Regions from separate parts of the Thalassoroseus sp. genome, predicted to be linked through region 2. Evidence: riboswitches for the same ligand, from Rfam matches in the RefSeq annotation. Region 2 holds a riboswitch; the other holds the start of a gene.
The links. A riboswitch is a leader RNA that binds a small molecule or an ion and turns the genes downstream of it on or off. The one in region 2 is predicted to bind cobalamin.
Positions count from the first base shown of each region.

Region 1: another riboswitch for cobalamin. It lies ahead of AC5DDB_RS07240 (DUF1559 family PulG-like putative transporter); the one in region 2 lies ahead of AC5DDB_RS11245 (DUF1559 domain-containing protein).

Region 1 covers NZ_CFHRBF010000004.1:280,861-287,891, forward strand. The annotation lists gene AC5DDB_RS07215 (histidine phosphatase family protein) at 1-657, opposite strand, end outside; gene rpe (ribulose-phosphate 3-epimerase) at 798-1,487, opposite strand; gene gap (type I glyceraldehyde-3-phosphate dehydrogenase) at 1,753-2,778, opposite strand; gene AC5DDB_RS07230 (DUF1559 domain-containing protein) at 3,328-4,290, shown strand; gene AC5DDB_RS07235 (hypothetical protein) at 4,556-5,059, shown strand; cobalamin riboswitch at 5,123-5,349, shown strand; gene AC5DDB_RS07240 (DUF1559 family PulG-like putative transporter) at 5,477-6,391, shown strand; gene AC5DDB_RS07245 (DUF6580 family putative transport protein) at 6,542-7,031, shown strand, end outside.
Region 2 covers NZ_CFHRBF010000007.1:163,166-170,196, forward strand. The annotation lists gene AC5DDB_RS11240 (DUF4465 domain-containing protein) at 1-852, opposite strand, end outside; gene AC5DDB_RS11245 (DUF1559 domain-containing protein) at 982-2,106, opposite strand; cobalamin riboswitch at 2,213-2,401, opposite strand; gene AC5DDB_RS11250 (glycogen/starch/alpha-glucan phosphorylase) at 2,492-4,969, opposite strand; gene glgX (glycogen debranching protein GlgX) at 5,237-7,031, opposite strand, start outside.

The sequences.
Region 1 (7,031 bases), on a different contig from region 2:
TGCATCCTTTTCATGAGGGTGTGACGCTTCGGTAACATCGGCGCTATGACCAGAAACTCCCACGGGTGCGAGTTCTTCGGGCAGCGATTCTGCGATTGTCCCGCTCGATTCCACGAACTCCAAACGCGGAGCCGAATGACATTGGCAATTAGGCTCGGGAATTTCCATACGTTCATTACGGACGATTGAAGCAATGATAGTTGCCAACGGTTCGGCAACGACGACTCCAATCACCTTACGTTTCTTGAGCGGCTTCCGCAACACCCGGCGGACTCGCTCGACAGCCTCAGGAACCGTTTCCCCTTCGGGCGGGCAAATCGTTTCCGGAGAATCCTGCCATTGTTTGTACGCTTTCGGATATTTGTGCCGTATATCGTCGATCTGCAAACCCTGCCAAAGCCCTTGGTCGAGGTTTCGTAGGTCCTCGGAGAGTTTGACAGGAATCCCAAGTTCGTCCGCAATCGCTTCAGCGGTGCGGCGAGACGCCTCGCTTGGATCGGCGTAAATCACTTCCAGCGGGCATTGGCTCAATTGCAGAACCACTTCCTCGACTTGTTGAAGTCCGCGAGGATTCAACGGGATGTCGAGTGAACCTTGAATACGGTTCTGTTCGGCGAAATCCGTGCATCCGGGCCGAATAATGACGACCTGTGGCATGGTTCAATTCACATGAGAGAAAACTGACATGCGACAGGCCGACAATTGCTCCCTGTCTACATCGGTCAGTCTGAAATTTGACGCGGAGTCGTTGGGTCAGGAACGCTTACTGAATCACAACGACCGGCTGTAACCTCCGATTAACTCGATTGGGCTTCCGATTGTAGCATCGTAATCGCTTCCGAATAATCATTGGAATTAAAGATAGCACTTCCAACCACAAATGTATCAGCACCGACAGAGGCCGTTTGGCCGGTTGTTCCTGGTCCAATTCCTCCATCGACCGACAACCGCACTCCGTCCGGGAGAACGTCCCGGAGTTTCGCCAGCTTCTCCAAAGCCGACGGCATAAACTTTTGCCCACCGAACCCGGGCTCGACACTCATCACCAAGACCAGGTCGCAAGCTGTCAGGTACGGTTGAATTGTCTCCACTGACGTCGACGGATTCAATGCCAAACCCGCCAACGCGTCATTGCGGCGAATTTTCTCCAAAAGCGGCAGGGGATCGTCGATGGCTTCGACATGAAACGTAACAATGTCGCAGCCGGCTTGCAAATACTCGTCGACGTACTTCTCGGGATCAGAAATCATCAGATGAGCTTCGCAAGGGATGTCTCCCACATTGCGAACGCTCTCGATCACCATCGCGCCGTAAGACAAATTCGGCACGAAGTTGCCGTCCATCACGTCCCAATGGATCAGGCCAGCTCCAGCCGAGACAAGCGATTCGACTTCCTCACGAAGCCGACCGAAATCGCACTTAAGCATCGAAGGTGCAATCACTGGGGTCGCCTGGGCGAGTTGATTTTGAACTTCCTGCCGACTCATTGAATTCGATCTAACTACACTTGGTTGCTTTGAGGGTTTGAGCGTCCTCACTCCTCAAGCGACTATTGTGTCTTGCGAATGGTCTGTCGTCTAGTGCGAGTCCGAGGAAACGACAACCAACACGACGCAATCGCTAGAACCCTGTACCATCAAAACGGCAAGCCAGACTTACCGAGACCGCAAGAAGTTACGGCCTCGGCTATGTGTCTGACTGCGAAACGCAGACAATTTGTCGGCATCTCGCCAGGCTGACTTCGAACGGATTCTACAAACCGGCGACTTTCTTGATGATGTCTGCGGTTCGCATCGAATATCCATACTCGTTATCGTACCAACCCAAGATCTTCACCATCTTCGGACCAATTTTGGTGGTCCAAGAGGCATCGAAAATACAGCTGTGGGAATTACCGATGATATCGGTCGAAACGATTGGATCGGTCGTGTACTGCATCACGCCTTTCAGCTTGCCTTCAGCGGCAGCCTTCATCGCGGCGTTGATTTCGTCAGCCGACTTGTCTTCCTTCAGATTGACCACCAAGTCGGTGATACTACCGGCCGGAACCGGAACCCGCAGAGCAATCCCGGTCAGCAAGCCATCCACTTCAGGAATCACTTGACCAACCGCTTTAGCAGCTCCGGTCGAGGTCGGAATGATGTTGATTGCCGCAGCACGAGCCCGACGAGGATCCGAGTGAATTTGGTCGGCAATCTTTTGATCGTTTGTGTAAGCATGACAGGTCGTCATCAAGCCGTGCTCGATGCCACCCAAATCGTCTTGCAACACTTTGACCATCGGAGCCAAGCAGTTGGTGGTGCAGCTCGCGTTGGAGATCGACTTGTGTTCGCTGGTGAGTTGATCGTCGTTGACACCGGTCACGACGGTCATATCGGGTTTGTCTTTGGCAGGAGCCGACAACACGACTTTCCGCGCACCGGCGGTCAGGTGGCTATCGTAGCCGGGTTTGCCATCAGCCGCTTTCTTGGTGAAGAAACCGGTCGATTCCAACGCAACATCGACGCCCATGCTTCCCCAAGGCAAGTCAGCAGGGTTACGTTCGGAAAGAACTTTGATCGACTTGCCATTGACGATCAACGTGTCGCCGTCGGCTGAGACATCGCCAGGGAACCTGCCTTGAACACTGTCATACCGCAGCAAATTGGCCAACGCCTGTGGATCGGAGAGATCGTTAATGGCAACGACTTCAAATTCCTCAGGTCGAGCCGCCAACGCACGAAACGTCACGCGACCGATACGTCCAAAACCGTTAATTCCAACTTTCACAGCTGCCACGGATACACTCCTCACGATGCTTGAGCCAGCCGTTACGACTTTTTAACTGGCGGTTCGAAATTCTACAAAACGTCCTCTTACCGATCCTCACGACTGAATTCAAGCGTGAGTGCACTTCCGGGCGCACAGCGAGTGCAGTGCACCGCTGGGTCAGCGCGACGATTGTAGTCTTGCGTGGAAACCTCGACAAGCACCCACGGGAGCCAACCCAAAGAATCGGCGGAATCCAAATTCGTCGATTCGATGATGAATCCCAACTGGCCTTCCGTGCGCCGACGCTCAAATCATTGCTTGGTGCGACTTTATCGCGCATGGTCGCCAAACGAATCAACAGACTCCTGCCTATGATCCAGGTCTTGTAAAATCTCTGGAAAAACGTCTGTCGGAGCGATTTCACGAGTCGTCATTCCAGCAGTTCCATGAAAGCACGGATTCTCACCAACCTCGGCACGCGAGTTGCTTTCGACCGAAACAGCCGCGCTTCCGCTACTGAGATCTACCGATTTCCTCCCGTGCTGAACCAACCGAGTGTTATCTAGAAGGCCTGCGATGTCGACAACTGCGAAACCCGTGCGCTTACACCGTGGATTCACGCTGATTGAACTCCTCGTCGTGATTGCGATTATCGCAATCTTGATTGCCCTTTTACTTCCTGCCGTTCAGCAAGCACGTGAAGCCGCTCGCCGAACCGAATGTAAGAACAAACTCAAGCAATTCGGCCTCGCGCTTCACAATTATCACGACACCTACCGAACCTTTCCGCCGGCTCAAATTGACAGCGGCTCTTGTGCCTCTGGGACTCGACCAGCGACGGCGTCCAACCTGAATGGGTTGGTCTTCCTGTTGCCGTACCTGGACCTCAACAACATGTATGAGCAGTTGAACTTCAACTTGGCTTTCGACGATTACGCGTCTGGCGGGTCCATTCCCTTGTATGGCGGTGAAGCCTCAACAAACGGAGCATTGATCGCTCAGGAATTCTCGATTTTCTCGTGCCCGTCCGATATCGGACCTGTCGGCGCGAGCACCAGCACGACATACAACCCGCCGAGCGGAACGCCAGACCAACGGACGAACTACGACTTCATCGTCTACTACAACAACTACAACACCTGTAACAACTGGCAGGGAGCGGGCGTCAACCGCACGATGTTTGACGACAACAGCAAATGCCGAATCGCGGACATCACGGACGGCACCTCGAACACCGTCGCGATGGCGGAAACCCGTAAAGCTTGCTGTGGCAACGGTAGCAACGCGAATTGGGGTGGTCGCGGTTGGGTTCAGAATGGATTGAGCCTGCGACTTACCAAACCGAATAACACCTTCTACGGCGGCACCGACCGCAAGCCGTTGCTTGGCAGCTGGGCCTACACTGGAAGCTGGCACCCCGGCGGCATTCAAGTCATGTTGGCCGATGGTAGCGTGCGATTCATCAGCGACACCACCGATGCAACTACCCGCCTCAATTTGGAACGAATCGCCGACGGACAAGTCCTTCAAGAGTTCTAGACCGCCTGAATGTCCTCAGTGTCCGGGGGAGATTGGAGAACCTCAGTTATTCGGTCTTTCCAAGCCGGTATTCAAGAAGACCTACAAAAATCGGCTCTCCCGCTGGTCTTCGATTTTCAGAGATTGGAACCTCACGGGACACAGTTTTGCAACGTGCTTGCGTGTCCCGTGTTTCCGCATCTCCGCTCTTTGCTTCTTCCGAAACTTGCCTCCTCCACAACGCCGAGCATCCCATCGCTCAACATTTCGATCGAGACATACGAGAATGCACCGGACAAATCGCTTGCGAAGTTACGCACCTAGCCTACTGCTGACAATTGCTGTCGTCTCCGGTTGCGGTGGTGGCGTGGAACTACCGGATTACGCGGACAAACTCATCCCGGTTTCGGGTACCGTCACAGCCGATGGCAAACCGGTCGCCGGAGCAAACGTGGTTTTCCACCCAGCGGACTACGGTGGTGACAGCGCACAAACGGCCTATGGCCGGACGGATGACAACGGCAAATACACTCTTACGACACCAATTGCCGGGCTCGACATCGAACAGCAAGCTGGAGCGGTTGAAGGTGTTTACAAGGTGACCGTCAACCGCATTGCACGTCCGGACGGCACACCAATTCCCGACGGAATGTCGGAAGCCGACGCAATGGCTGAAGGCGCCCGGGAAACAGTTCCTCCAATGTTCAGTGATCCCGGAATGAGCCAAGTAACCGTAACGGTTACCCCGAATGGTGCCGAATATGATCTCGCGATTCGTTTGATGAAGTAGTGCCAATTCGACACCATAGCGAATTGATAATTCTAAGGCGTTGACGTTTGGGCAATCCCCACTATGATGAGTCGCGGTTGAGGTGTTCGCCACATGTGGTGGTGAAAGAATAGGGAAGTCCGGTGCGAATCCGGCGCGGTCCCGCCGCTGTAATCGGGGACGAACGCTGCATAATCGCAAGTGCATCACGGCTTGCGGTCGAAAAGTCACTGCGAAACGACATCGCGGGAAGACGCAGTCAGTAGAACGATCCGAAAGCCAGAAGACCTGCCTGCAACCGTCACTGATCATACGGACTCTGCGCGGGTTGGGTGTCTCGGCTGCGATGCGAACAAACGTTTGGCTTGGCCATGCGGTTCGTTTCTCCTTCCGATCTCCTGTCACACTGCGCGGATTTCGTGACAACGGGAGATTGTCATGCAGAGTTTTGGTTCGCCGCTAGGAATCCGCGCTTCGAAGCCCCGCGGATTCACGTTGATTGAACTGCTAGTTGTGATTGCGATCATCGCGATTCTGATCGCGTTGTTATTACCTGCCGTGCAGCAGGCTCGTGAAGCGGCCCGTCGAACGCAGTGTCGCAGTCGGCTTAAGCAGATCACGCTGGCGATGCACAATTACGCCGACATCCACTACGAATCGTTCGTGCCGTATGTCGTCGAGAACGCCGACCGCATGCACTACCTCGCCACCTATTCGGGCAGTCAAGGTGCCGCTCAGTTCTGGTTTGGGATCGTGAACTACGACGAAACCGATCCTGACTTGCAACTCGACTTTGCTGGCGGTCCCCTTAGCCCGTTCATGGAAACCAACTACACGGCGTTCCAATGCCCGAACTTCGGTGAAACGCAAATGGACAATGTGCGTTTCGGTCGGCCGGCATCTGGGTTCGGCTATAACGCCGTGTATCTCTCCCGAGAATCCGGTGTCGAATACCCACCGCCAAGCTATACAGCTCAGCCGTCTCGAACACCGCTGGCTCGGAAATTTCGGGACGTTCGCTCGACAACAAATACCGTTGCGTTTGCGGATGCCGCCCAAGTCAGAATGACTTCATTCTCGCCACCGGAGTTTAGCTTCGAAGAAAACTGGACGATTATCCCTCCGAGCAAAAACTTTCCCACGATTCACTTCCGACACCTCGATACCGCGAATATCGCCTTCCTCGATGGACATGTCGAAAGCCGACCGCGAGAATGGCGAATCGAGATTCCGGGCAGCAATTTTGTCTCCCAAGAACAAGCCGACTTAATGCAGGAACACCGACTCGGCTTTGCCAGTAATGGCAATCTCGATGACCCACAACGACAAGATGAAATCTTCGACCGCGAGTGATCTCGACGGACGCAAAGGCGTGCTACCCATCCGGGAACGACACTGAGCGACGTGCTTCCGACACGCACAGTCTCGGAGACGTAGCACACTTTGCTCGAATTCGATACAACTGCGAATGAATTCTCCTGGATCTACAGAAACGAAGAGAACATGAATTCTCACAACTCCACTCGACCAAGCGAACAATCCCCAACCACGGGCGGCGCTCCGCGGAACTTGCTTCTTGGGCTGATGATTTATGCTCTTGTCATGCGGATGATGCCGTATGCGTTAGAAGCGATTTGGGGCATGAAAATCACTCCCAGTGAGACCGTCTACCCGTGGAACTTTTCCCCGTTTTCGGCCACGGTGTTGTTCGGAGCAGCTTACTTTTCGCATCGACGATGGGCGTTTTTTGCACCGTTGCTCATGTTGTTCGTTGGCGACCTCGGCATCTGGTTGTTCTCCGGCAATTTCGATTGGGCGTTTTATCGCGGTATGGAATTCGTCTACCTCGGCTTCCTGGTCACGGCCACACTGGGGCTGTTTCTTCGTCACAAATGCTCGGCGATGTCTGTGTTGACACTCGCATTCGTTAGCGAAGTCGCATTCTTCTTGATCACGAATTTCGGCAGCTGGTGGACGATGGGCTTCTATCCGC
Region 2 (7,031 bases):
TTGGAAGAAGAGACTATCGATCGCAAAGTATGCGGGTGTATTCATTCCGAAGTCGCCCACGTCGGATGAACTTAGGTTGAAGTGCAAACTTCGAGCGTCCGCCAGTGTTGATAGATCGAGCAATTCCCAAGTGTCGAGAATGTAGTCCTGCGAGTTATCGTTGAAGCGATAGTCGGCGAGGTAGAAATCGACTTCGACCCCCAGGGCTTCTCCGTCTTCACCGATTCCATACACACTCAACTTGAAGAAATCGGGATCATCGCCGGTGGAACCGCCGAATTGTTTGGCGAACAAGTCGCCGTCACGCATGGAAAGGGCTGCATAGGTTGTGTTGGAGATCAATGCCGTTTCAATCCGATAGCCATCTGGCAGAGTGATCGTCGGCAAACCGCGAAGCTGTTCTTCGTCGTTCGGATCCAGACTTCCATTGGAACCAAAAGCCAGCCCGTAGTTGTCGTCTCCGCTGCCTGCTCCTGATCCTGCGAAAGCACTATGTTGATTCGAGAAACCGGGGGTGCTGTTGTCGGTCTCGTTCGAGACGGCGAACCCGCTCCAACTACCGAAGGTCAAATCGTAGGTATTGGAAAACTCAACTCCGCCGCTTTCGATACTACCGACTTGCACATCACCGAAAGGCCCGGCTTCGACGGTGCCATTCGGATCAGGGCCATTGAAGTGTGATTCTGCATCCAGTGGAACATCATCGAAATCCACGACTGCAGTTAGCAGTGTTCGTTCTTCGAGCATTTCAACGCACGCCACCTCAAAAACTTGGGGCTGAAATCGCCGACGCGGAACACGATTAGTCTTAGGAACGGGAACCCAACTTAGAAGCCAATGAGTCAGTTGCATGAACACAATCCTGCGTAAAGAAAGAATCAGTGAAGGTCGCGCAACTTCGTTGCGCGTCGTTCCTAGTGCGAACGGAGGCAACGCGCGGGTCTTTCGAAGTCGCTGCAGATACGGAGAACAGAAGGTGGTTTAGAAGTCGTCGACGACTTCGCCGCCTTGTCGCGAAAGCAGTGCGGCTAAGGTGATAACATCAATGGATTCGTTGATAAAACGGGCCGATCCATCGACGAGTAGAAACTGCGAGCCACCACTGTGATAACTATGAAACTCTTGGCCAAAATCGCAGCCGAGTTTACCAGGTGGATTCGCGGTGCCTCCGAAGGTCACGCAGGCTTGCCAACTGGTATCACCTGCAGACGCATAACGTCCATTGAGCGGGGCACTTTGGTCGAACACATTCTTGTGACCAATCCAAATCGAGTGAATTCCCTCGGGAGCTTCACCGACAAAAATGGTGTTGGTTGTCCCATCGGTAACATCTTTGATGCCGACGCTCGGGGCGGACAGCAACGGAAACATGCCCCGGTAAGACACTGAGCCGGTCCCGCTGCCATAGTTGTTTTGGCAATTCGTCGCCGGGTAACAACGTAATCCGCGTTCCCCGTAATTGCCTCCGTAATCCGTCCTGGCGAACAGATCACTAGAGCTAGGTTGATCGCCGTTCGGCTTAAGCATCACTCCGGATGGCATCGAGGGGCAAATGTAAGTCGTGAGCACTGTCTGGCCGACAGGGACGTTGTCGGTATGGACATACCATTCGCTTTGGTTGATTTGATCGTAGAGATTGCTTTGCTCGAGACCTGGGAGAATCGCTGCTCCCCAACTCAGTGAGAGTGCAGAGGCTTTGAGTGTCGGATCGGAAGCGTTCGCCGACGTCAGCGTTCCACCATACCCACCCCGCGGAAAGCTGCGATAACTCGAATGGTAGTTGTGCAGCGCAATGCCAATTTGTTTCAGGTTATTCTTGCATTGCAGTCGTCGCGCGGATTCACGAGCTTGTTGGACGGCGGGTAACAACAACGCGATTAGAATCGCAATAATCGCAATGACGACTAACAATTCGATCAGCGTAAATCCACACCGGGGAATCCTTCGGGAAAGGCTAGCGTCTCGCCAATTCGCGAGCGTTTGACACGGGCCCGCTGAAGCACGGCCGGGACATATGTTCCTCAACCGGTTGCAAGGCTGGCGGGTATGTGGGGGCTGGCATAAATCGCTATGCAGCGTCCACCACTCCGTAGTGAAGCGAGACATTGTTCGGTCCTTTCAGCGCCAAGAAACTTCGGCTGCGGAAAGGCACTCGCGCAGACACCGTGCGCACTCAACAATGCCTTCCAAGGACGCTTGAAGCCGAAGCATCTCCCGGCAAACCTGTTGGGCCGTATTCTGACTCGCAAGTCGAACGGCTGCCGAACGCCTTCCCGCAAGCCCAGCTTGCAGTGGCATTGTGTTCGGCCGCCTTCTTGCACACAGCGGCGGTCCCGCGCCGGATTCTCACCGGCTTCCTGTTCGATTGGTTCGATCGAACGCCCAACGGGTTTCTAGACGGCGAACATAACCGAGTTCTCCAGTCTTGGCAATTGCCAATCGAAAGACGACCGAAAAAAAACGACCGCGGCCCCTGTTCGGTTTCGACTCGTTAAGGAATCGGGCACGGCTTGGCATTCCAGATCTGACTGGCGTACTCCGAGATCGTGCGGTCGCTAGAGAACTTGCCGGCACATGCGATATTGGTAATCGCTTTTCGGCACCATTCCGATTGGTTTAAATAGGATTTGCCAACTTGTTGTTCGGCTTCGGCATAAGATGTTAGGTCGGCAAGATGCATGAAGTAATCCCCATTGAGTAGCGTTGTAAGCAGGGGGGCGAATACTCCAGGTTCGTCGCGGCTAAAGTGATTGTTGATGATCAAATCTAAGACCTCTTGAGTTTCCGGTTCGTTCTCATAGTGCCATTGCGGGTTGTACCATTCACGGCTTTTGACGACCTGTTCGGCGTTAAGTCCAAACAAGAAGAAGTTTTCTTCGCCGGCTTCCTCCGCCATCTCAATTGTCGCGCCGTCTCGTGTGCCGATTGTCAATGCACCGTTCATCATGAACTTCATGTTGCCCGTCCCGCTGGCTTCGTATCCGGCCGTCGAGATTTGTTCTGAGACGTCACTCGCAGGAATGAGTTTCTCCGCCAGAGAAACATTGTAGTTCGGTATGAACAGGACTTTGAGTTTCTCACGCACCTGTGGGTCGGCATCAACCACGGATGCAATATTGTTGATCAGCTTGATGATCAGTTTCGCCAATTGGTATGCCGGAGCCGCCTTGCCTGCAAAGAAGAACGTGCGTCGTGGAATCTCAATGCTCGGGTCTTTTCTGATTCGGTTATACAGAACGATGATATGCAAAGCATTCAATAGCTGTCGTTTGTACTCATGGATCCGTTTGATTTGGCTATCAAAGATCGTCTCCGGGTCCACACTGTGACCCGTCTTGTACTTTAGCCATGTTGCAAAACGTTTTTTCGCGGACTGTTTCGCCTTGAGAAACTCGTTCTGAAAACTTGCGTCATCAGCGAGTGGTAACAAGCCTTGTAGTTGATCCAGGTCAGTGACCCAGCCATCGCCGACTTGAGCTGTGATCAATTTAGCAAGTTCCGGGTTAGCCAGTAACAACCATCGTCGCGGAGTGACTCCATTGGTTTTGTTGTCGAACCGCTCTTGGAACATTTCGCCGAAATCTGAAACCACACGGGTTCGCAAAAGATCGGAGTGAATCTGCGCCACACCATTGATGCAATGGCTACCAACGATTGCCAAATTCGCCATGCGGACCAGCCGAGGGTGCCCCTCTTCGATCAAGCTCATGCGTGCTAGTCGATTCGGGTCGTCGGGATACTGACTTTCAACCTCACGCAGGAATCGTCGATTGATTTCAAAAATGATCTCTAGTAGTCGAGGACATGCAAGCTCGAAAAAGCGGATGGGCCATTTCTCTAATGCCTCTGGGAGTAACGTGTGATTCGTATAGGCAAGCGTGTTGCGAGTCGTTCTCCACGCGTCATCCCAATCGAGATTGTGTTCGTCGAGTAGCAGTCGCATTAGTTCGGCAACAGCCATCGCGGGGTGAGTGTCGTTGAGTTGGATGGCGACTTTGTCCGGTAGGGCTTTGATGTCTTGGTTCGTGCGTAAGAACCTAGCCACAATATCGCCGAGCGAACAGCAAACTAAGAAGTACTCTTGCACGAACCTTAGAGCTTGACCGGCAGTCGTGGAATCGTCGGGATACAGGACCCGTGTGACAGATTCTGCCACAATTCGATCTACGACTGCTCCAACAAAATCACCCGTGCTGAATTCACCAAAGTCGAAATGGTCGGGAGACGATGCGCCCCAGAGCCTCAGCGTGTTGATGTTGCGTCCACCATATCCCACGACAGGACGATCGTAGGGAACCCCGAGCAGGCGTGAGGAATGACCGGCAACCGCTCGCAGTTCACCTTTCTCGAGTCGGAATTCACATTCGATTGGCACGGTTACAGCTTCTTGAGGACGCATCACTTCCCAAGGGTCGGGACGAGCCAGCCAATGGTCGGGTTGCTCGATCTGGAAACCCTTCTCGATGGTTTGTCGAAAGATTCCATATTCATATCGAAGTCCGTACCCGATCGCAGGAAACTGCAAGGTTGCCAGAGACTCGATGAAGCAAGCCGCAAGTCGCCCTAAACCGCCATTTCCAAGTCCTGCGTCAGGTTCTGATTCGATCACTTCCTTCCAATCGAGACGTGAATCGGACTGCAAGTCACTCTGCACAAGGTCTTCAATCCCGAGGTTCATAATATTATTTGTCAACGTGCGGCCGATGAGAAACTCCATCGACAAATAATAGATATGCTTCGGGTTTTCTTTGCGATACGTTTCCTGAGTCAATAGCCAACGCTGCGTAAGTAGGTCGCGAATGGAACTAGCGACCGCTTCGAATCGCTCACGGTGTGTGGCCTCATTGGAGTTGACGACATGATCGAACAGCAAATGGCGATCGTAGTTGTCATTGGCCATGTGGTCGGTTAATGGAAAGTCGCCGCAATCATATTGCTTCAACTTCTCCTGCGTTTGCTTGTTGTTCATCGGAGTCCGATCCTGATCAAGATTTCGACGACGTTGTTCTCTGTGTATGATAACAACCCAATTGCCCGACAGCTGTCAGAGCACAGTTGGGAGTGTCCGGGTTTCATGCAATGGCAATATCCTGGTCGATTGCCTGATTGTTAGCAGATTATCGGGAACATGCCTAGGCACACTCGGTTTGGATCTGTTCTGATGTACTGTTCTGGCCCCCGTATGGCTGTTTCTGGCAGTGATGTCGGGCTGCGAAAACTGCGTGGACAGTCTTGTTTAGCTTCTGTCGCCACCGGAAATCAGTGTGACAACGGAGTGGCTTTGGACGAAGTAACGCGTGCCCTCAATTGGCCTCGCAGATTCCCAGGCGATGATGTCGTCGGGTGATTCCAGGGATGTATCAATCCATCGTCGCCAAGGTTGGCCGTTGTGACAATCTGGGAGCGTTACCTCATGGGGTTCCCAATGGGCGTTCAGGATGAGATGTACGAACAGTCCATCTGCCGGCAACTCTGCCCCTAAGGCGATCAGGTGCGAAGAGTCGCTCCAATCGGGCTTCAACGGTTGGATGCCATGCCAGGCGTGGCGGGATTGTGATATCAAAGTAGTCAGACTCGTTCGTTTGGCAGCATGATCGGTATTCCGCATCGAGCGTCTTGCTATGAGAAGTTTCGCGAACCGATAAACGTCGGCATGCTTCTCCAATAGGGACCAATCAAACCAACTGAGTTCGTTGTCTTGACAGTATGCATTGTTGTTGCCGCGTTGCGTGCGACGAACTTCGTCGCCCATCAGAATCATAGGGACGCCTAATGCAAGAAGGTTGACCGTCAAGAAGTTCTTGACTTGCCGATTACGCAGCGCTTCGATTTCGCGGTCGTCTGTACTTCCTTCGACACCACAGTTCCAACTCCGGTTGTCGTCACTGCCATCCTGATTATCTTCGCCATTGTCTTCATTGTGTTTGTGGTTGTACGACACAAGATCGTCGAGCGTGAAGCCGTCGTGACAAGTCACGAAATTGACGCTTTGTTCTGGCTCGCGGGACTTATGACCGTACATCTCCGGGCTGCCGACAAGACGGTCTGCCACACGCCGAACTGAACCTTGAGTACAACGGAAAAAATCTCGAACATCGTCACGGAAGCGACCGTTCCATTCTTGCCAAGTATCGCCGATGAAGCTGCCCACTTGGTATAACCCAGCCGCGTCCCAGGCCTCTGCAAGCAGTTTTGTGCCGGCCAGTACTGGATCCGATTCAATATCCCAGAGGACTGGTGGATTTGGCAGAGGATGTCCTTGAGAGTCGCGTGCTAAGATCGACGCCAGATCGAAGCGAAACCCATCGACATGCATTTCCGAAACCCAGTACCTCAGGCTATCAACGATGAGTCGGCGGACAATCGGATGATTGGCGTTCAAGGTGTTTCCGCAGCCTGTGTAGTTTGCATAACGCGCTCCGTTGTCCTCCATCATGTAATAGGTTGGGTTGTCAATGCCTTTGAAACATAGTGTCGGTCCGTGATGATCACCCTCGGTCGTGTGATTAAATACGACGTCAAGAATGACCTCGATGTTGGCCCGGTGTAGAGCTTTGACGAGATCCCGAAACTCGTCGATTGGTCCTAAAGGATCTTGAGAACTGCTATAGGCTTGATGCGGTGCAAAAAATGAGACGGGAGCGTAACCCCAATAATTAGTTTTGCCGGGTGGACAATCTTGAGAGTCGAACTGGAACACCGGAAGTAGTTCGACTGCGGTTATTCCCAGGTTCTGAAGATACGGAATTTTTTCGATTATTCCCGCGTAGGTGCCACGTTTGTCCTCACTAACTCCCGAATTCGGATTCTGTGTTAAGCCTCGTACGTGCATTTCGTAGATGGTCGTGCGGGCTGATGGCAATTGCAGTGGCTTGTCGCCTTCCCAGTCATATAGAGTTGGATCGACGACTGCGTTTTTCATTGTGATTGCCGCCGGTCCATCACGACGAATGTGCTCACGATCATAGCCCTGTGGCACGACAACGCTTCGGCCATAAGGGTCCAGAAGCACCTTTGTACGATCGAAATGC